DNA from 3 places in the Streptococcus cristatus AS 1.3089 genome. Region 2 is predicted to be linked to each of the others. Evidence: predicted binding sites of a transcription regulator. Region 2 holds the regulator's gene; each other region holds the start of a gene.
What was found. The regulator CtsR, encoded in region 2, represses protease genes until heat stress. The targets are predictions, from matches to a motif close to TTGGTCAAAAAAGGTCAAANA.

Region 1 (7,534 bases), 880 kb from region 2:
AGCTGAGGAAAGCAATATTACTAGTATCCTCAAACATTGGAGAATCGTTTTATACTTGATTTTTCCAGTTATCTTTATTTCAACGGTTGGCTTGGGCTATCTGGCTCATCTTATCTGGGGAGCCTTGCCCTTGGCGGCCTGTGTTGCCGTAGGAGCAGCTCTGGGGCCGACAGACTTGGTTGCCTTTGCTTCTCTCTCAGAGCGTTTTTCCTTCCCCAAGCGGGTGGAAAATATCCTAAAAGGAGAGGGCTTGCTCAATGATGCGTCTGGTCTGGTGGCTTTTCGTGTCGCCCTTCTGGCCTGGACCACAGGAAGTTTTTCCTTAGGAAAAGCTAGTATTTCCTTAGTTCTTTCAATTATCGGTGGGTTTGCCATCGGGATGCTCAGTGCTGGCCTCAATCGCTGGCTACATAAGCTCTTGATGAGTGCCCAAGTGTCAGATATTGCCAGTGAGCTCTTGCTGGAGCTGAGCCTACCCTTGGTCACCTTCTTTTTAGCAGAGGAAATCCATGTTTCAGGGATTATCGCAGTAGTCGTCGCAGGTATCTTTAAGGCCAGTCGCTTCAAGCGGATTACGCTTCTGGAAGCGCAGGTAGATTCGGTCACGGAGACCATCTGGAATACAGTTAATTTTATGCTTAATGGCTCGGTCTTTATCATTTTAGGAATGGAACTGGAAATGATTGCAGAGCCAATCTTAAAGAGCCCGATTTACGATAATCTCTTGCTGTTAGTAAGCATTGTTCTTTTGACTTTCCTGCTCTTTGCCCTTCGGTTTGTCATGTTGTTCACTTTTTACTTCATTCGAATTAGAAGATTGCACAAGAATTTTGGGAACTACCTGAAGGAAATGCTGCTGCTGACTTTTTCAGGTGTCAAAGGAACCGTCTCCATTGCCACCATTCTCTTGATTCCGAGTCAGCTTGAGCAGGCCTATCCTTTGCTGCTTTTCTTGGTGGCGGGTGTCACCTTTCTGAGCTTTATGACAGGCTTGCTCACTCTTCCGCATCTATCTGAGGAGAGAGAAGAGGAAGCCGAGCACCTGATGCACATTGCTATTTTAAATGAAGTGGTGGGTGAACTGGAAGCGAGTCTCAAGCAGGCCAAGGCTAAGGCACCTCTCTATGCGGCTATTGACAATTACCATGGCCGGATCGAAAATCTAATCCTTGAACAGGAAGATAAGGCCACTCAGCGAGATTTGGCAGCTCTGAAATTATTGATTTTGAGTATCGAAAATGATGGTCTGGAGCAAGCTTTTGAGGAAGGAAAAATCAGCGATCGCAGCTATCACATCTATCAGCGTTACCTGCAAAATATCGAGCAGGGAATCAATCGCAATCTGGCTTCTAGCTTTACCTATATGTTTCTTGTTACGCTGCGTGTATTGCGCATGTTGCTCCATGAAATCGTCACTCTTGGTGCCAGATGGCGCTCTTGGAGGCAAGGGGGAGCTAAGCGTTTGACTGCCGAGGACATGGAGGATATAGCAGAGCTTTACCTGTCCAATACCGAAGTCATTATCGAAAGTTTGGAACACCTAAAAGGGATCTATAAGCCCTCGCTGATTACATTCTTGCAGGAATCTCGACTAAGGGAAACGGAGATCATCGGCAGCGGTGCCTTCATCGAGCGGGTTATTACGCGTATCAAGCCTAACAACATCTCAGAAATGATGTGGGGCTACTATCTGGAGAGAAAAATCATCTTCGAATACGAGAAAAATAAATTAATCTCAAGCAGCTATGCCAAACGCCTGCGCCAAAATGTCAATAATTTAGAAAATTACTCATTGAAAGAAAGAGCTAATACCTTGCCCTACGACATGGTTAATTACGCTAGAGGACACTAAAAGCTAAGTCTATCCAGTGAGCTCCACAGGAGATGATAAGGAATACTTGGCTAGCTTGTTTTCTATATTTGCTGGTGAAGCGTCTTCTAAAAAATAAAATAAAACAAGAAGAGAGCGGACAAAGCAGCCGTTCTCTTCTTATTTTATCTTTTAAAGTTTATCGAGATGCAAAGCCAAAGTCAGTTAGCTTTTGCTTTCATCGAGCTTGGTTTTTTCTGTCTCTGATTTTTTGGCTGACTTGATGAGAATTTTGCCATTGCTGGTCATGATAGCTTTGAGATCTTTTTCGCTTGGATTTTCCAGATAGAAGTCAGTAATAGCATCTTCGATATGATCCTGGATGGTGCGGCGCAGTGGGCGAGCCCCCATTTTGGGATCGTAGCCTAAATCGACCAGCTTTTCTTTGACTCTCTCTGTGACATCCAGATGAATGTCGTTGGTTGCCAAGCGCTGGTTGACATCGTCCAGCATGAGGTTGACGATTTGCATGAGGTTGTCCTTGCTGAGTGGCTTAAACTCGATGATGCCGTCGAAGCGGTTCATGAACTCAGGGCTGAAGAAGTTGCCCAATTCACCCAAGACGGAATTGGTGCGGCCTTCACGAGCTGCCCCAAAGCCAACGCTGGCTTCAGCTTTGCCCGTTCCGGCATTGGATGTCATAATGATAATGGTGTCCTTGAAGCTGACAGTCCGACCTTGACCATCGGTTAGGCGGCCATCATCCAAAACCTGCAGGAACATGTGCATAACATCAGGATGGGCCTTTTCTACCTCATCCAGTAGAATGAGCGAGTATGGATTGCGGCGGACGCGCTCAGTCAACTGGCCAGCCTCTTCATAGCCGACGTAGCCTGGAGGCGCACCAACCAGCTTGGCCACGCTATGCTTTTCCATGTATTCACTCATGTCAAAACGAATCATGCTGTCAGCCGAGCCAAAGAGCTCAATGGCTAGTTGCTTAGATAGTTCAGTCTTACCGACACCAGTTGGGCCGACAAAGAGGAAACTTCCGATTGGACGATTAGGACTTCCTAGTCCGACCCGATTGCGGCGGATGGCTTTGGCAATCTTATCCACGGCATCATCTTGGCCGATGACGTGGGCTTTTAAGTCGCTGGCGAGATTGACCAGTTGAGACTGTTCCTTTTCTTTGAGATCGCCAACTGGGATATTGGTCTTTTGCTCCACGATGTGCTCAATTGTTTTCTCGCTGATAATGGGAATATCGTTATCCAGCACGCTCGTTTTTTGGAGTTCCTTGTATTTGGCAATCTGGTCGCGGAAGTAAGCTGCTTTTTCAAAGTCTTCGTCACGGGTTGCTTGAGCCTTGAGATTTTCGGCCTCAATCAGACGTTGGTCAATGACCTTAGGATCAACAAAATTGAGGGTCAGATTCATCTTAGAGCCTGCTTCGTCCAAGAGATCGATAGCCTTGTCTGGCAGGAAGCGGTCTTGGATGTAGCGGTTGGAGAGAAGGGCAGCTGCTTCAATAGCCGCATCTGTGTACTTGACGTGATGGTAGTCTTCGTATTTCTTTTGAATACCCTTGAGAATGGTAATGGTTTCTTCAACAGTCGGCTCGTCCACCTTAACTGGCTGCATACGACGTTCGAGGGCTGCATCTTTCTCAATGATACGGTATTCATTGAGAGTAGTTGCTCCGACCATTTGGAGTTCGCCACGAGCCAGAGCTGGTTTAAGAATGTTTCCAGCGTCCATATTGCCATCGCCAGCTGAGCCCGCTCCGACAATTTCATGGATTTCATCGATAAAGAGGATGATGTCTTCACGAGAGCGAATTTCATCCATGAGCTTCTGCATCCGCTCTTCAAATTGGCCACGAATACCAGTCCCCTGTACCAAGCTGACTACGTCGAGACGGATAACTTCCTTGCCTTGGAGTTTATGAGGCACATCCCCATCCACAATCTTCTGGGCTAGACCTTCGACCACGGCTGTTTTTCCGACACCAGGCTCTCCGATAAGGACAGGATTGTTCTTGGTACGGCGGTTGAGGATTTCGATGACACGGGTAATCTCTTCGTCCCGACCGATGACAGGATCAATCTCTCCTTTACGAGCAATCTCAGTCACATTGATACCAAACTCTTCTAGGAGACCTTTCGGCTTTTGCGGAGCCTGTTGGCGCGGACCAGATCCACGGTTGGAATTGCCACCATAGCCACCGCCACCGTAGCCTCCTCCAGATTGAGTTGGTGGGATATTTGGATTTGGTTCTTGCGGTTGTTGGAAATTACCAAGGCTGTTAAAGAAATCATCAATAGGGTCAATTCCTTGGTTGTTAGCCTGAGCGAGTCCTCGAAAAAGACTATTGTTAGGGTCTGTTTTCATGATTTGATAGCAGTTTTGACAAAGGTCAATCTGCTGCTTATTTCCATTTACATTTGTATAGAGATGAATGGTTGATTCATTGATTTTACAATTTTGACAAAGCATATTCTACCTCTTTCTTTGGCCGTGAATCCACCTATTTTTAAATGGTCAAAAATAGTCAAAGTATTATAGTTTCATTATATCAGTATTCTTACACAATGCAAGAATTTACTACAAAATCCTCCCTGAGATTGATTCTTTGAGAAATTATAGAGCGAAAATGAGAAAAAAATCGTCTTTTACTGGTATTTCAGTTTCTTTTTGTGGTAAAATAGGAAAGAAGCAAGTAAATAGGAGAAATAAAATGGAATCACATTTAGTTAGAATCATCAATCGTTTGGAAGCTATGGCCAAAGATGGTGGAAATTTAAAACGTAATTTTGAACGTGAAGGAGTGGTTGTTGCCGAAGTGGCTTACAGCTACGACGAAGAAAATGGTTCAGTGTTTACTCTGCGTGATGTGGCAGCGCGTGAGACTTATACTTTCGATAGTATTGATTTGATTGCCATGGAAATTTATGAATTATTATACTAAAAAGCAGGTTTCTGCTTTTTTGTTTTGCTTGTCACCCCAGTCTTTCATCCTATAACATTATATAAGAAAAATGTATAAGTGGGACAGGAGGATTTCTGATATAATGGATAATTATATGAAAAAGAAATGAGAAAAGCATGGCAAACATTATTGACGGAAAGGCTTTAGCGGAGAAACTCCAAGCAAAACTTGCAGAAAAAACAGCAAAACTAAAAGAAGAGACAGGGCAAGAACCTGGTTTAGTGGTGATTTTGGTAGGAGACAATCCAGCCAGTCAGGTTTATGTGAGAAATAAAGAACGGTCCGCTCTAGCTGCAGGCTTCCGCAGTGAAGTTGTGCGCTTGCCTGAGTCAACGAGTCAGGAAGAATTGTTGGCCTTGATTGCTAAATATAATCAGGATTCGGCTTGGCATGGCATCTTAGTTCAGCTTCCTTTGCCAGCTCACATTGATGACGAAGCGGTTTTATTAGCCATTGATCCAGAGAAGGATGTAGATGGCTTTCATCCGACTAATATGGGGCGGCTTTGGTCAGGACATCCTTTGATGATCCCTTCTACACCAGCAGGAATCATGGAAATGTTCCGCGAATATAAGGTGGACTTGGAAGGCAAGAATGCGGTGGTGATTGGTCGTAGTAATATTGTCGGTAAACCCATGGCTCAGCTTCTGTTGTCTAAAAATGCGACTGTTACGTTGACGCATTCAAGGACCCATCATTTAGCTAAAATTGCCAAGAAAGCAGATATTTTGGTGGTGGCTATTGGACGTGGGCACTTTGTAACCAAGGACTTTGTCAAGGAGGGAGCTGTCGTGATTGATGTCGGCATGAACCGGGATGAAAATGGCAAGCTGATTGGCGATGTTAAGTTTGACGAAGTGGCTGAAGTGGCTAGTCTCATTACTCCAGTTCCAAAGGGAGTCGGACCGATGACCATTACCATGCTGATGGAGCAGACCTATCAAGCCTTTGTCAGAAGTTTGGAGAAAGAGTAGGGAAGTAGCATTTATCTGACGAATTTCTTCCTTCACTCATTTTTGGCAATTTTATGGCTAGAGGCTCTTAGGCAAGAAACTAGAGAGATACGATAAAGCGAGGCTGGGTCAAGCTTTCCCGCCTCGTTTTTTCATAGGCAGATTGGACTTGTTTTTGCAAGTGGATTGAGTGATTTTTCTAAATTTTGAAAACATAAGAGAAAACCGTGAAATCATTTAGAAAATACAGTATAATAAGATTAGAATAAAAAACTAGAGGAGGCTTCACATGGCAGTAAAAGATTTTATGACGCGTAAGGTTGTATACATTAGTCCAGACACAACGATTGCGCATGCGGCAGATATTATGCGTGACCAAAAACTGCATCGCCTGCCCGTGATTGAAAATGATAAGCTGGTAGGTCTTGTGACAGAAGGAACGATTGCGGAAGCAAGTCCATCAAAGGCGACGAGCTTATCTATTTACGAAATGAACTACCTTCTGAATAAAACCAAGGTAAAAGATGTTATGATCCACGATGTGGTGACTGTTTCTAAATATGCCAGCTTGGAAGATGCGACCTATTTGATGCTGAAAAATAAAATTGGAATTTTACCAGTTGTGGACAATGAGCAGGTCTATGGCGTCATTACAGACCGCGACATCTTCAAGGCCTTTCTGGAAGTTTCTGGCTACGGCGAAGAGGGTGTCCGCATGCGCTTTGTCACAGAAGATGAGGTCGGTGTGCTGGCTCAGATTATCACCTTGCTCGTCGAAGAAAATCTCAATATTTCAAATACGGTCAACATTCCTCGGAAGGATGGCAAAGTTGTCATTGAGGTACAAATTGACGGAGATATTGACTTGGCTGCCTTGAAGACTAAGTTTGAAGCACACGGTATAAAAGTAGAAGAGATTAGCCGTACCAGTGCAAAAGTTTTATAGAGTAAAAGAGAGTGAGACAGAAATCGGTAATTCGTTAGAATTCGATTTCGTCGTCCCACCTCCGCACAGTTGAGTAGGGCTGTAAAAGCTGATGAAATCAGCCTAGTAGAGCTCACTCAACCACTGCGTCTTGCTCGACAATCCAAAGACAATTGAGAGGCTAGGACTTTTGTCCCAGCCTCTTTATTTTCTTGCCAATTGGCTTCCTAAGATGATATAATCAAAAGGACTGCAATCAATGATAGAGGAGAAAAAATGAGTATCTTAGAAGTAAAAAATCTCAGCCACGGTTTCGGAGACCGGGCTATTTTTGAGGATGTATCCTTCCGCCTGCTCAAAGGAGAGCATATCGGCCTGGTCGGTGCCAATGGCGAGGGAAAGTCGACCTTTATGAGCATTGTGACGGGTAAAATGCTGCCAGACGAAGGTAAGGTCGAGTGGTCCAAGTATGTGACGGCTGGCTATTTGGACCAGCATGCTGTGCTGGAGCAAGGTCAGTCTGTCCGAGATGTCTTGCGCACGGCCTTTGACGAACTTTTCAAGACCGAGGCCCGCATCAATGAAATCTATATGAGCATGGCTGAGGACGGAGCGGATGTCGATGCCCTGATGGAAGAAGTGGGTGAGCTGCAGGACCGCTTGGAAAGTCGGGATTTTTATACGCTAGATGCTAAAATCGACGAAGTCGCGCGTGCTCTAGGTGTCATGGACTACGGTATGGAAAGCGATGTGACAGAGCTATCTGGTGGACAGCGGACCAAGGTTCTCTTGGCTAAGCTTCTTCTGGAAAAGCCAGATATCCTGCTTTTGGACGAGCCGACCAACTATCTGGA
Region 2 (7,534 bases):
AGCTAGGTCGCAATCTGACCCAAGAAGCGCGTGAAGGCAAGCTGGATCCAGTCATTGGACGCAATAAGGAAATCCAAGAAACAGCGGAAATCCTTTCCCGCCGGACCAAGAATAATCCAGTTCTGGTCGGAGATGCAGGTGTCGGAAAGACCGCTGTCGTAGAAGGATTGGCTCAGGCTATCGTCAATGGTGACGTGCCAGCGGCCATCAAGAACAAAGAAATTATTTCTGTTGATATTTCTGGCTTGGAAGCTGGTACTCAATATCGTGGTAGCTTTGAAGAAAATATCCAAAACTTGGTCAATGAAGTCAAGGAAGCCGGGAATGTTATCCTCTTCTTTGACGAAATCCATCAAATTCTGGGTGCAGGATCTACTGGCGGAGACAGTGGTTCTAAGGGACTGGCAGATATTCTCAAACCAGCGCTTTCGCGTGGTGAACTGACTGTTATCGGGGCTACTACTCAGGACGAGTACCGCAATACTATTCTCAAAAATGCAGCTTTAGCTCGTCGTTTCAATGAAGTTAAGGTCAATGCACCGTCTGCTGAGGATACTTATCAGATCCTTCGAGGTATTCGGGACCTGTATGAAAAGCACCACAATGTCATCCTGCCGGATGAAGTGCTGAAAGCGGCTGTGGATTACTCTGTTCAGTATATTCCACAACGGAGCCTGCCAGACAAGGCCATTGACCTGGTCGACGTGACTGCTGCCCACCTGGCAGCCCAGCATCCAGTAACCGATGTCCATGCGGTTGAACATGAGATTGCTGAGCAAAAAGACAAACAGGAAGCAGCTGTTGAGAAAGAAGATTATGAAGCAGCTCTGAATGCCAAGACCCGCATCGAAGAGCTGGAAAAGAAAATTCAAAACCACACCGAGGATATGAAGGTAACGGCGACAGTCAACGATGTAGCTGAGTCTGTTGAGCGGATGACGGGAGTGCCGGTATCTCAGATGGGTGCCAGCGACATTGAGCGCCTCAAGGGCATGAATGACCGCCTCAAAGCCAAAGTTATTGGCCAAGACAAGGCTGTAGAAGCTGTGGCTAGAGCCATCCGCCGTAACCGTGCAGGCTTTGACGAAGGTAACCGTCCGATCGGCAGCTTCCTCTTCGTTGGTCCGACAGGGGTTGGTAAGACTGAGTTGGCTAAGCAACTGGCTCTGGATATGTTCGGTACCAAGGATGCTATCATCCGTCTGGACATGTCTGAGTACTCTGACCGCACCGCTGTTTCCAAGCTGATTGGTACGACTGCTGGTTATGTCGGCTATGATGACAACAACAACACTCTGACCGAGCGCGTGCGCCGCAATCCATACTCTATCATTCTCTTGGATGAGATTGAAAAGGCTGATCCACAAGTGATTACCCTTCTCCTTCAAGTTCTGGATGATGGACGTTTGACGGATGGTCAAGGGAATACAGTCAACTTCAAGAACACGGTTATCATTGCAACTTCTAATGCTGGCTTTGGCTATGAAGCAGGCTTGGAAGAGGATGCAGAAAAGCCTGAGCTGATGGATCGACTCAAACATTATTTCCGCCCAGAGTTCCTCAATCGTTTCAATGCAGTGATCGAGTTCTCTCATCTCAAGAAAGAAGATTTGATGGAAATTGTGAATCTCATGCTGGTTGAAGTAAATCAAACTTTGAGCAAGAAGGAAATTGATCTGGCTGTATCTGATGCAGCTAAGGAGTTCCTGCGTGATGCTGGTTATGACCAAGTCATGGGTGTTCGTCCACTCCGCCGTGTCATCGAGCAGCAAATTCGTGACAAGGTGACTGACTTCCACTTGGATAACCTAGATGCTAAGCACCTGACTGCAGATATGGAAGATGGAACTTTGGTGATCCGTGCAAAATCAGCAGAATAAGGATCGAGCAATCTCAAAATTTCGTAAAGCGAGGCTAGGACTTTTGTCCTAGCCTCTTAATTGTCTTTGGATTGTCGAGTAAGACGCAGTGGTTGAGTGGGCCCTACTCCGCTGATTTCATCGGCTTTTACAGCCCTACTCAACTGTGCGGAGGTGAGACGACGAAATCGAATTCTAACGAATTACCGATTTCTGTCCCACTCTCTTTTTTAGTCAATCCTGTCAAAGTCATTTCCTTGCCTCGCAGGAGCATTTTTGGTCTTGGTGTCCAGATAAAAAATCTCCAATCATCTGGCTGGAGATTGTCTTATTTTCTTCTATATTGACTTGGTGTCATTCGATAGTATTTTTTAAATTGCCGATTGAAATTAGAAAGGTTATTAAAACCAGACTGGCTTGAGATTTCTAGAACGGACAGAGTGGAGTGCTGGAGGAGCTCGGCAGCCCTGCGAAGGCGAAATTGAATCAGGTACTCAATGCAGGAAACGCCCAGATGCTTTTTGAAGAAATTCATGAAGTGCGTCGGACTGTAGCCGCAGATGCCAGACAGCTGATTAATAGAGAGTTCTTCCTGATAATGTTCATTGATATAGTCGATGATGGAGCGGATTTTCTCTTCCTTGCGGTAGCCCTCGGCAGACAGCTCCTTAGAAACGATATAGTCGTTCTCAAAGAGCAAGTAGAAGAGCTGGTTGAGCTGGGCTTTGAGCTGAAATTCATAGTATTTCTTTTGACAATAACCTGTTTCCATAGTAGCCAGCAGGCATTGACGAATTTCCTCATAGGCTTGATCAGTCGGCTTGATGACATGGACAAAGTCCAGTTGTCCGTTGTAGAGAGGTTGTAGGTAGTGGATACCAGCTTGATCCATGGCCGAATAGCCCATTAAGTCCAAATGAAAGTTAATGGCATCCATATAGTGGCGCTGCTGCTCAATCGGATGAATGGAGTGGAGGGCATTGGGACGAATCAGGACAATATCGCCTTTATTACTATTAAAATAATGATAGTCGATATGAAATTGGGCGCTTCCTTCGTGGACATAAATGATTTCAACATCTGTGTGCCAGTGGAAGAGGATGTCAGGTTGACCGTTTTCCGTAATGGTCCGCGTCAGGGAATAGGGGGTCCCTTGATTCTTATATTCAGTAGTTTTGTGCAACTGCCCCAAATCCATCATGGCAGCCTCCTTCGTAGAATACTATCATTTTTTAAGATAATGATAGTAGAAAATGTGTTTGCCAACTATTATAATATAACTAAAAAGAAAATGAAAGTGGGAAAACAAATTTCTGAAAGCTCGGTTTGGCACGGACCGAGAGTGCTGGGAAATTTTGAGTAAGTAGGTGAAAAAGAGAGATCAGTATTGTATTTATGCACTATAAGAAATATTCATTTGGGTAAGAAGAAGTCATTGTGACGAATGGAGGAAATATTTATGAAGATTGAGCATATAGGTCTTTATGTTCGAGATTTGGAAGCGGCTCGGCATTTTTTCGAAACATATTTTGCAGCCACAAGCAGTGTTTTCTATCATAATCAGAAAACAGGTTTTCAGTCTTATTTTTTGACCTTTGCTGAGGGGGCGCGCTTGGAGATTATGACACGGGCTGATGATTTAGCAGATGGCAGTCGGGAGTTGCTTTTTACAGGCTACCATCATCTAGCTTTCAGTTTAGGTAGTCCGGAAGCAGTTGATGAGCTGACGGCTCGCTTGGAGAAGGATGGCTATCTTGTTTTGAGTGGTCCTAGAGTGACGGGGGACGGCTATTATGAAAGCAATATCCAAGCTTTTGAAGGCAATCAGATTGAACTGACCGTTTAAACATTTTTAGCTATCACCAGTTCCTTATAAAATAAAAAAAGTGTGGAATCCATGGCTCTTTTGAGCTCATGTTGCTTCCACACTTTTTATTGTGCTGTTCTATCTAGCGGCCTTCTGTTCTTTATTTTTGTGAAGGATAAAGGAGTTTGAAAAACTCAGGCTCGCTAGTACAAAAAGAAGAAGGGTTGTTGCTGGATAGCTAAGGGAGATATGATTGGTTTTGATGATAAAGAGAAGGGCAAAGGCAAGAATGGCAAAGAAAATGCTGAGGCTCCAAGTCATACGGCGACTTAATAAATGCTGCTCAAAGAGCAGAGGAATGAGGAGACAGCCTAGAAGAAGGCTCGTTGGGAAAACGACATACTCGGCAGAAAAAATCGTCAAGATGCTCAGGGTGACAAAAAGGCAGCTAAGCACGTGATGGGTATAGTTGAGCCAATTTATTTTCATTGGAAAACCTCCTTTTGATGATGATTGTTTGGATACGGTTGATGGTGTAAAAACCACACTTTCACATCTTTATTATAAGTCTTTAAAAGCAAAAAGCAAGCGTTTACACTCTTTTTTATCCAGTCCATCAATCTTTTTCATTACTCTGAATTATCAGATATTTTCAAGCTTTCTGTTACTTCTTTTTCTTTCAAAAAATAGATTTTTTCGGTATAATAGTCAAAGATAGTCAATGTTAGAGAAGACTTGAATGCTTATTCTTAGATATAACAGATAGAAAGGTATATCATGGGCATCAAAAATACCTCGGATAGTATAGAAGAATATATCAAAAGAATTTTGGCGCAGGCAGGCATGGTCGAGCTGAAGCGCAGTGAGTTAGCTGATGTTTTTCAGGTAGTTCCGAGTCAGATCAATTATGTGATTAAGACACGCTTTACAGAGAGTCGGGGCTATATCGTGGAGAGCAAGCGCGGTGGCGGTGGCTATATCAGGATTGGTAAGATTGAATTTTCCGATCGGCACCAGATGCTGTCTGATTTGTTGACCAATGTTGGTGAGTCGCTCAGCCAGCCAATTTTTTCAGATATTTTGCAGCTGCTCTTTGATGAAAAAATTATCAGCCAGCGTGAAGGAGATTTGCTCCTAGCGAGTGCCAGCGATGCTGTCTTGGGGACAGATGCTCCGAGGATTCGAGCCAGAATGTTACGGAAAATTTTGCAGCAATTAGATAGAAAAGGAAATTAAGGATATGAATTATTCAAAAGCTTTAGTAGAAAGCTTGGAGGCGGCTCAGCTCTTAGCTGGTCATTTTGCTACAGATTATTTAGAATCGTGGCAGGTGCTGATGGCTCTGGCTAATAATCCCTACAGCGTGGCAGGCTCGGCTCTAAATGAATTCCCTATTGAAGTGGATAAACTAGAAGAAGCGGCCTTTGACATTACTGGAAAAGAGTACCGAAAAAGGGTGGTTTTGACTTATTGCCTTTCTCTCACCGTTTGGAGGAGCTCTTTGCTCAAGCAGGGCAGATTGCGGAAGCTGTCCATGCTAAAAGCTTAGGAACAGAGCACCTGCTCCTAGCTATGCTATTTGACCGTGGCACCTTGGCAGCTCGTGTGTTAGAAGCCGCAGGTTTTAGCTATGATGATAAGAGTATAGTCCCTCGATTTAGCGATTTGCGAAAGGCTTTAGAGCAGCGTGCTGGCTGGGGCAGAGAGGAAATCAAGTCGATTCGCTCGCTAAATAAAAACACGGCCTCTGCCAAACAAACCATGGCAAATATGATGGGCATGCCTCCTTCAACTAGCGGTGGTCTGGAAGACTATACTAGAGATTTGACAGAGCTGGCTCGGGCTGGTCGTCTGGAACCAGTCATCGGGCGGGATGAGGAAATTTCTCGGATGATTCAGATTCTTAGTCGCAAGACCAAGAATAATCCCGTTTTAGTCGGTGATGCGGGGGTCGGTAAAACGGCTTTGGCTCTGGGCTTGGCTCAGCGCGTGGCAGCTGGCCAGGTTCCGGCAGAACTTGCTAAGATGCGCGTCTTGGAATTAGACTTGATGAATGTTGTCGCTGGGACTCGTTTCCGCGGAGACTTTGAAGAGCGGATGAACAACATTATCAATGACATCGAAGAAGACGGCCATGTCATCCTCTTTATCGATGAGCTGCATACTATTATGGGCTCTGGTAGCGGGATTGACTCGACCTTGGATGCGGCCAATATCCTGAAACCTGCTCTGGCTCGTGGAACCTTGCGAACAGTTGGAGCTACGACGCAGGAAGAATATCAGAAACATATCGAAAAAGATGCAGCTCTGTCTCGGCGTTTTGCCAAGGTAACCATTGAAGAGCCTACTGTAGCCGACAGCATTGCTATTTTGCAGGGTTTGAGAAAGAGTTATGAGGATCACCACAAGGTGCAGATTAGTGATCAGGCTATTGAAACAGCGGTCAAGTATGCTCATCGCTATCTGACCAGCAAGCATTTGCCAGACTCTGCCATTGACCTTTTGGATGAGGCTAGTGCAACTGTGCAGAATAAAGGACCGCAGAATTATAAACAGTCGGATTTGACGCCTGTGGATCAGGCTTTGATGGCTGGAAAGCTGAAAAAAGTCAGCCAGTTACTAGCCAAAGAGCAGGAACCAGCTGTTTACAAGCTGAAGGTGGAAGAAGGAGATATCCTAGAGACTCTCAGTCGCTTGTCTGGTATTCCTGTGCAGAAATTAACTCAGACAGATGCCAAAAAATATCTCAATTTGGAAAAAGAACTGCACAAGCGAGTTATTGGACAGGATGCGGCAGTTTCGGCTGTCAGCCGAGCTATTCGTCGCAATCAGTCAGGTATCCGCACCGGCAAACGCCCAATAGGTTCCTTTATGTTCCTAGGGCCAACGGGTGTCGGAAAGACAGAGCTGGCTAAGGCCCTGGCAGAAGTTCTCTTTGATGATGAATCAGCCCTGATTCGCTTCGACATGAGTGAATATATGGAGAAATTCGCGGCGAGTCGTCTCAACGGGGCGCCTCCGGGCTATGTAGGCTATGAGGAAGGCGGCGAATTGACGGAAAAGGTGCGCAACCGACCTTATTCTGTCTTGCTCTTTGACGAGGTGGAAAAGGCTCACCCAGATATCTTCAATGTCCTCTTGCAGGTTTTAGATGATGGCCAGCTGACCGACAGCAAAGGGCGTAAAGTGGACTTCTCCAATACCATCATTATCATGACCAGCAATCTGGGGGCAACGGCCCTGCGGGATGATAAGACGGTTGGTTTTGGGGCGCGGGATATCCGCTTTGATCAGGCCAATATGGAAAAACGCATTCTGGAAGAATTGAAAAAGACCTACCGGCCTGAATTTATCAATCGGATTGATGAAAAGGTGGTCTTCCACAGTCTGTCTGCTGAGGATATGCAGGAAGTGGTCAAGATTATGGTGCAACCGTTGATTAGGAGTCTGGCAGAGCAAGGCATCGTGCTTAAATTCCAAGCTAGTGCCCTGAAACTACTGGCTCAGGAAGGCTATGATCCAGAAATGGGAGCACGTCCGCTGCGTCGCACTCTGCAGACGCAGGTGGAGGACAAGCTGTCTGAGTTGCTCCTGACTGGAGATTTAGCAGCTGGTCAAACGCTCAAGGTTGGCGTCAAAGGCGGTCAACTCAAATTTGAAATGACTTAGGAAAGGATGTTTGCAATGGAAATTCGTGTGATGGCAGAAAAGGATTATGCCTTTGTTTACCAGCTGTGGCTCTCTTGCAGTGGTGTAGGAATCAATAGTTTAGATAACTCTGAGGAAGGGATTGCCCGTTTTCTGAAGCGAAATCCTGAGACCTGTCTGGTTGCCTTGGAGAACAATAGCTTGATTGGTGCTATTCTGA
Region 3 (7,534 bases), 850 kb from region 2:
GGACGATAGGCTAAGAATTCAATCACTACACCAAGGATTGCTGTACCAACCATAGATAAAATAAGGGCCACGAAGAAATTCAGGTGAAGGGTGTTAATCAGGTAATATCCCATGAAAGCACCGATCATATAAATGTCTCCATGCGCGAAATTAATCAATTTGATAATTCCGTAAACCATGGTATAACCCAAGGCCAGAAGCGCATAGACACTCCCCAAAATCAATCCATTGGCTAGCTGCTGAAGAATTTGTTCGAGCATTCCACACCACTCTTTCTAATATAAAATAAGAGCAGAAACAACAATCTCAGACGAAGCCTTGTCTTGCCGTCTCTACTCAAACATCATAAGCAAGTAAGAAACAAGTCAAAGACTGGGTTTGTCCCCAGCCTCAGACCCTTTATTCAGGTTTAACTGTCTCAACAGTATCTACTTTACCATCTTTCAAACCAATCATCAAGGCTGTCTTCACAGGGTTGTGATCTTTATCAATGGTAATAGATCCAGTAACTCCTTCAAAGTCTTTTAACTTAGCAAGGTTATCTTTAATTTCTACAGATGTTTTTGCACCCTTAGATGCTTCTGCTGCCATATAAACTGCGTCATATGAAAGGGCTGCAAACATAGAAGGTTCTTCATTGTACTTAGCTTTGTAAGCTTCAACGAATTTCTTCGCTTTATCTGTCATGTCACCTGAAGTTGAGAAACCAGATACATAATAAACATTAGTTGCTGCTGCTGGAGTTGCTTGCTCAACGAATTTGGCATCGCTAAATCCATCAGGTCCAACGATTGTTTGGTTAATTCCCAAACCACGCGCTTGGTTCACCAATTTACCAGCTTCTGTGTAGTAACCTAGTACAACCAGTGAATCAAATTCTTTGCTCTTGATCTTTGTCAAAGCTGCTTGGAAATCTGAGTCACCAGAAGCGAATGTTTCTGTCGTAACGATTTCACCCTTGTATTCTTTCTTGAAGGCTTCAGCCATTCCTTTAGCGTAGTCGCTTGAGTTGTCATAATAGAGTACAACTTTCTTAGCTTTCAAGTTTTCTGTTACATATTTAGAGATGACTTTACCTTGGTAACTATCAGTAAAGGTTGCACGATACAGATAGTCTTGGTTTTTTGTCAAATCATCCTGTGTAGCACTTGGCGTTACCAAAGGCACACCAGCTTTACCAGCATTGGCAATTGCAGCCGCAACCCCACCTGAAGTCGCAGGACCGATGATTGTATTCACCTTATCTTGAGTCGCCAAGCTTGTAGAAATAGTAGCTGCTTCTGCTGTTTCTGATTTATTGTCTTTATCAGTGACTTCGATCTTCTTACCGTCTACACCGCCAGCTGCATTGATTTCATCAACAGCAAGCTGAGCACCGTGTTGTTCTGCAGTACCGTAAGCTGCTACAGCACCAGTTTCTTCAAAGTTGAAACCGAACTTAAGTGTTTTACCGATTTCTGTTCCAGTAGCGGATGAGTTGTTTGTCGAAACCTCTCCACAGGCTGCTAGAAGCGCAGCACTAGCAAAAGCTACAAGCGAAAGTGCAAATTTTTTCTTCATGAATAATCTCCTCTATTTTGTTTTTTGCTATGTTTGCAAATGATATAGTAAGAATATACCGAATTATCTGACAATTGTCAACCCAAAGAAGCCATTTTTTTAAATAATAGCGTTTTCTTGGTTTCTAAATAAACTTCCAACAAAATTCGTATCCAGATTTTGGATCTCGCAAGTCTGGATTTTTTTGATATAGGACTCTTTTGACAGGCTCTCCTTCAGAGAATCCGCCTGATCTTTTGCCACATAAAGCTGCAAATAACGGTGTTTCTTAGAATGATAAATAATATCTCCAACATGAGCCAGCTTCTTTGCATCGCGATTATAGTATAGATGAATGATGAAACCCATTCGTTCCTCTTTTTTAAACATGACAATCCTCTCTGGTCATTTGTACTCTATTGATTATATCAAAAAAAGCCCACAAATGGGGCATTTTTTCCTAGTTATAAATGAAAACTAGCTAAGATTATTATTAGCCATGATTTCATCGATGAAACCATATTCCAAGGTTTCTTGAGCACTCATCCAGTAATCACGTTCGGCATCTGCGTGAATTTGCTCAACCGATTTACCAGAATTATCAGCAAGAATTTGCTCCAAGGTCTTACGAGTCTTGAGCAAATGCTCTGCTGCAATGGCCATATCTGTTTGCTGAGTACCGCCACCAGTACCACCCATTGGCTGGTGGATCATATACTCTGCGTTTGGAAGCATGAATCGTTTGCCCTTAGCACCGCTAGAAGCAATGATAGTTCCCATGCTAGCTGCCATTCCCATGACAATCGTCTGCACATCAGACTTAATGAAGTTCATAGTATCTACAATCGCCAATCCCGCTGACACAGAGCCACCCGGAGTATTAACATAAAGATAGATGTCCTTGGTGCTGTCTTGTGCATCTAGGAAAAGCAATTGCGCAATAACAGAATTAGCCATATTGTCCTCAACAGGACCTGTCAGCATGATAATACGGTCTTTTAAAAGGCGTGAGTAAATGTCATAAGAACGCTCACCACGGCTGGTTTGTTCAATAACTACAGGAATCATGAATATTTTCTCCTTCATTCGATCTATTCATTATTATATCTTTTTGGTCAAAAAAGGTCAAATATTTGCTTTCTCTGTCGGATGACAGAAAGCAGCGCTGAGATTATCTTTGGTTTAGAAAGCACAAATCCACCGGTTTGGCAGAACTTTCCTTTTTGTAACTTCTAGCTATTATTTTGTACCAAAGAGGCGGTCACCAGCATCTCCGAGACCTGGAACGATGTAGCCGTGCTCATTAAGATGATCATCAAGGGCAGCAGTGAAAATATCTACATCAGGATGAGCATCCTGCAAGGCTTTAACACCTTCTGGAGCAGACACTAAGCAGACAAAGGTGATGTTGCTTGCGCCACGTTTCTTCAGAGAATCTACAGCCAAAATAGCAGATCCACCCGTAGCCAACATTGGATCGACAACAAAGATTTGACGTTGGTCAATGTCTTCTGGCAATTTTACCAAATATTCAACTGGCTTCAAGGTTTCTTCGTCACGGTACATTCCAATGTGGCCGACTTTAGCAGCAGGAACCAAGCTCAGGAGACCATCTACCATACCGATACCAGCCCGCAAGATTGGGACAATCGCCAATTTTTTCCCTGCAATCTGCTTTTGAACTGTTTTCGTAATTGGTGTTTCAATTTCTACATCTTCAAGTGGTAAATCGCGCAAAACTTCGTATCCCATCAGCATTGCGATTTCATCTACCAATTCACGAAAAGCTTTAGTAGAGGTATCTGTACGACGCAAGATAGACAATTTATGCTGAATTAGTGGATGAGCAATAACTTCAAGTTTTCCCATGATTGGATTTCCTTCTTTCATTTTATTCTTCTTATTATATCAAAAAAGAAGAAAAAAGGCTTGCAACAAGCAAACCTTTTCATCTATTTTGATTACTTTTTGATAGAAGAGTTTGATTTCAATTTAGGCTTTATTGATAGACTATTACACCAAACCTTCTAGGAGACCTCTCATAAAGTTCTCAGAGTTAAACTCGCCGATATCGTCAATTTTCTCGCCAAAACCAATCAGCTTCACTGGAATATCCAGTTCCTGACGAATGGCAAGCACAACACCACCGCGCGCAGTTCCGTCAATCTTAGTCAGGACAATACCTGTCACAGGCGTAATTTTTGAAAATTCTTTGGCCTGAACCAGCGCATTTTGACCAGTGGAAGCATCCAAAGCTAGGAAGGTTTCGTGCGGCGCTGCTGGATCCACCCGCTTGATAATGCGACCGATTTTTTCCAGCTCTGCCATGAGATTGTCCTTATTTTGCAAGCGACCTGCTGTATCAATCATGAGAATATCGACATTTTCAGCCTTGGCCCTTTCTAAACCGTCAAACACGACACTGGCTGGATCGCTCTTTTCTGGACCAGTCACAACAGGCACATCGACTCGGCGACCCCACTCAGCCAGCTGGGCAACTGCTCCAGCTCGGAAGGTATCTGCTGCCACCAGCATCACTTTTTTACCTTCTTGCTTGTATTTATAGGCCAATTTACCGATTGAGGTCGTCTTGCCTACGCCATTTACTCCGACAAAGAGCATGACAGTCAAACCGTTTTGGAAATTGATTTTTTCATTAAAGCGGCCATCTTTCTCATAGATATCGACCAATTTTTCAATGATTAGTTGGCGCAAGGCTTCTGGTTTCTTAGCATTTTCCAGGCGTGCTTCATAGCGCAAGTCCTCAGTTAGATTGGAAGCTACCTGCACACCGACATCACTGGTAATCAGCAATTCTTCCAAGTCTTCAAAGAAATCTTCGTCAACTGAGCGGAAATTAGCAAAGAAGGCATTGAGACGAGCACCAAAGCCAGTCCGCGTCTTTTTTAGACTGCGGTCATACTTGTCTTGAACACTCTCTTCTTGGTATTCAGTAGAACTCTCAGATGTTTCTGCGGGAGTCAGTTCTTCCTCTGCCTCTTCTCCATACTCGGTCGAGTCTACTTTTGAAGAAGTGCTTGCTTCCTGCTCACTAGATACTTCTTGCTCTGATTCGTAGTTAATTTGCTCTCTCGCTGCAGCCAAACGTTCCTGTAATTCTTGGTAATAATCTCTGCTTTCAGTCGCCGCTTCTGATTCGCTACTACTTTCCAACGCTTGATTTGCTGAAGTTTCAGACTGCTCTTCTGCCTCAGCCAAAACTTGTTCAGGACTTTCCTCGTCTTCAAGCACTGGTTCAGATAAGTCAGCTTGTTGAGTAGTTGGGGCAAATTCCTGCTCAGAAATTGCTGAATCTGTAGACTCTATCTTCTCTTCTAACACAAACTCTACTTCCTGAGTTTCCGCTGTTTCTTCATTGGAAGCAGCAAGAGGCTGGGATTCTGCCTCAAATGGGACTTCAGTCTCTGTAGTCTGATAACTCTCCTCTGCCTGCTCCTCTAACTGGGGCTTTTCTTCAAGTTCCTCTTTTTTACGTCCAAAAAGACGGTCAAATAATCCCATTCTTTAGTTCTCCTTCAATACATATTTCCGAATGGCCCAAGCAACTGCATCTTCATCATTGGTCATCGGAGTGACAACTTCTGCGACTTCCTTGACTTCTGGCACAGCATTTTGCATGGCAACTCCTAGCCCAGCCCAAGCAATCATTGACAGATCATTGGCTTCGTCACCGCAGGCCATAACTTGGCTTTTATCAATTCCCAAGTGGGCAATCAGTTTCTCCAAACCAGTCGCCTTGTGGACATTTTTCGGTGACCATTCCAGCAGCATTTCCCGTGATTTGAAAATCTCATACTGGTCAAACAGTTCGGGCGCAATATGAGGAATGGCTGCATCCAGCGGTTCCTGAGCAAAGGCTGTGACGCACTTATTGTAGGTAATTTGGCTAGAAAGGTCTTCAAAAGCAATGGATTCAAAGTTCAGAGCTGGATTAAACTCCGCATAGAGCGATACTTGGTCTGATTGAATCTGATAAACCAAGCCCCCATCAATCGCATCCAGAGGCAGACCCAATTTCTCAGTCTCTTCATAAATTCTAGCTACATCATCGTAGGCAAAAACTGTTTTATCCAAAATTTCGCCTGTATTGCGCTGAACTAGACCACCATTAAAGGTAATGGTGTATTCATCTGCCTGACCATCAGTGCCCAGCTCATGCAGGAAAAATTCCATAGCCTTAAGCGGACGCCCTGTGGTCAATACAACTTTGACACCTTGCTGCTGAGCCGCTTTGAGCGCTGCCAGATTCCCTTGAGAAATCTTTTTATCCGTAGTCAAAAGCGTCCCGTCCAAGTCCAAAGCGATCAATTTAATATCAGCCATTATAAGCCCTCCATGTAGGTCATAACAGATTGGGCCGCATGGTGGCCAATCACTTCTTTCGCAACTGCCAAAATTTCCGGCCGTGCATTTTCTGGTGCAATCGGGTGCCCCACCACCTGCATCATATGCAGGTCATTGAGGTTATCGCCAAAAGCCATGACCTGGTCCATTTCTAGGCCTAGCTTCTTAGCTAGCTCGACAAGAGCCACGCCTTTATCCACATAGTCCAGCACGATATCAATCGACTTATAGCCTGTTGTCATCGCCTTGACACCTGCGACATTTTCATTGACCCAGGCTTCGCCGTCGGCCACTGTTTCTTCGCTGAAATTGGTCGTGAATTTAAAAATCTCGTCTGTAATCTCACTAAAATCAGCAACTTTTTGGATATTTTCATTATAATTAGCGCTGAAAGAGAGATAAGTCGGATCTACTGTCTCTAGCACATAACAGCCTTTTTTCCCTGTCAGAAGCAACTCATTGATATTGACAAAAGGCGACTCCTTAAGCTTGTCAAATACCTTTAGATAAAATTCTCTTGGCATGGTTGCTTCGTATAGATCTTTTCCTTGAAACTCTACTAGGCTACCATTTTCTGCGATAAAGATAATATCATCCCGAACTTCATGAAAGAGCTTCTCAAGAGAGAGAATCCCTCGACCACTGGCAACAGCAAAGTAGATGCCCTTTTCTCTAAACTGAGCTAGCAGGTGCTTGAGCCGCTCCATATCAAACTGACCCTTGTCATCTAAAAAAGTCCCGTCCATATCTGTGGCAATGAGTCTTATCATACAATTATCTCCTTTTTGAATTAGGGGTGTGCAAAGGGCATTTAGGGTATGCATCTTTTAAGGATTTAGGCAACCCCCATCATTTCTCATCTCTGTTAATCCTTTATATTATATCATAAAACTAACACTTCATTCCACAGATGAAAAACAGTCAGATCATATTTCTATGACCTGACCGTTTTTGATATTGTTTATACTATATCTATTTACTTTTTATTTTATAAAATAACATCACATAAACTTTTTATATATTTAGTTATCCTAAATTCAATTTATGTTTTGCTATTTGGCAAATACGTTCTGGCGAAGCGTGGTCTACAAACTGACTTAGCAGTCTTCGAGTCGCCAGCTTCCAAGGTGTTGGTTTGCCTGGCGAATGGCTTTGATTTCGGCGTGCAGCGTGGCGTCTTGTTCCTTTTCACGTAAGTTATGACCACGCCCAATAATTTCACCATTCAAGACCACGACAGCCCCGATTGGCACTTCCGCTTGGTCATAGGCTTTCTGCGCTTCCTTCAACGCTTCCCTCATAAAGAATTCTTTTTCATGAAGTTCCATGTTCTTACTGATAGACGCGCTTCGTCACGACTAGACTATGCGGTCTCTCAAACTCCTTATCTAAGTAATCTTGGTACGTTCCTGGTGAAATAAATCCTCGGGCGCTTAAAATATCGGTGCCTGCTGTCCCGACAATCGTATCGGCTAGCAATACACAGTTGGTACTCATCACAAAATACGTCTTGAATTTTGAAGAGGTAAATTTATACAAGAGTGCATCTGCTTCTTGTTTGAGCTTGTAGGCATACATTGGTTCTTCTTTGTCGATTCCAGGATGCTTAGGTTTCACCATTTTCGGTGGA

Region 1: a site for CtsR is predicted at 4,351-4,371, ahead of I872_RS07645 (ATP-dependent Clp protease ATP-binding subunit). Genes of this name have one in related genera too.
Region 3: a site for CtsR is predicted at 2,651-2,671, ahead of I872_RS05645 (ATP-dependent Clp protease proteolytic subunit). Genes of this name have one in related genera too.

Annotation. Positions count from the first base shown of each region.
Region 1 covers NC_021175.1:1,541,068-1,548,601, reverse strand. Annotated here, with positions in the region: gene I872_RS07650 (cation:proton antiporter) at 1-1,852, shown strand, start outside; gene I872_RS07645 (ATP-dependent Clp protease ATP-binding subunit) at 2,036-4,309, opposite strand; gene I872_RS07640 (DUF1797 family protein) at 4,551-4,781, shown strand; gene I872_RS07635 (bifunctional methylenetetrahydrofolate dehydrogenase/methenyltetrahydrofolate cyclohydrolase) at 4,919-5,776, shown strand; gene I872_RS07630 (CBS domain-containing protein) at 6,045-6,701, shown strand; gene I872_RS07625 (ABC-F family ATP-binding cassette domain-containing protein) at 6,957-7,534, shown strand, end outside.
Region 2 covers NC_021175.1:278,464-285,997, forward strand. Annotated here, with positions in the region: gene I872_RS01380 (ATP-dependent Clp protease ATP-binding subunit) at 1-1,880, shown strand, start outside; gene I872_RS01385 (AraC family transcriptional regulator) at 2,188-3,060, opposite strand; gene I872_RS01390 (VOC family protein) at 3,319-3,705, shown strand; gene I872_RS01395 (hypothetical protein) at 3,805-4,155, opposite strand; gene I872_RS01400 (CtsR family transcriptional regulator) at 4,444-4,902, shown strand; partial or broken gene I872_RS01410 (ATP-dependent Clp protease ATP-binding subunit) at 4,907-7,335, shown strand; gene I872_RS01415 (GNAT family N-acetyltransferase) at 7,351-7,534, shown strand, end outside.
Region 3 covers NC_021175.1:1,130,213-1,137,746, forward strand. Annotated here, with positions in the region: gene I872_RS05630 (branched-chain amino acid ABC transporter permease) at 1-248, opposite strand, end outside; gene I872_RS05635 (ABC transporter substrate-binding protein) at 400-1,560, opposite strand; gene I872_RS05640 (DUF2129 domain-containing protein) at 1,660-1,929, opposite strand; gene I872_RS05645 (ATP-dependent Clp protease proteolytic subunit) at 2,017-2,607, opposite strand; gene upp (uracil phosphoribosyltransferase) at 2,779-3,408, opposite strand; gene ftsY (signal recognition particle-docking protein FtsY) at 3,553-5,061, opposite strand; gene I872_RS05660 (Cof-type HAD-IIB family hydrolase) at 5,065-5,883, opposite strand; gene I872_RS05665 (Cof-type HAD-IIB family hydrolase) at 5,883-6,674, opposite strand; partial or broken gene I872_RS05670 (nucleoside deaminase) at 7,005-7,232, opposite strand; gene I872_RS05675 (hypothetical protein) at 7,237-7,534, opposite strand, start outside.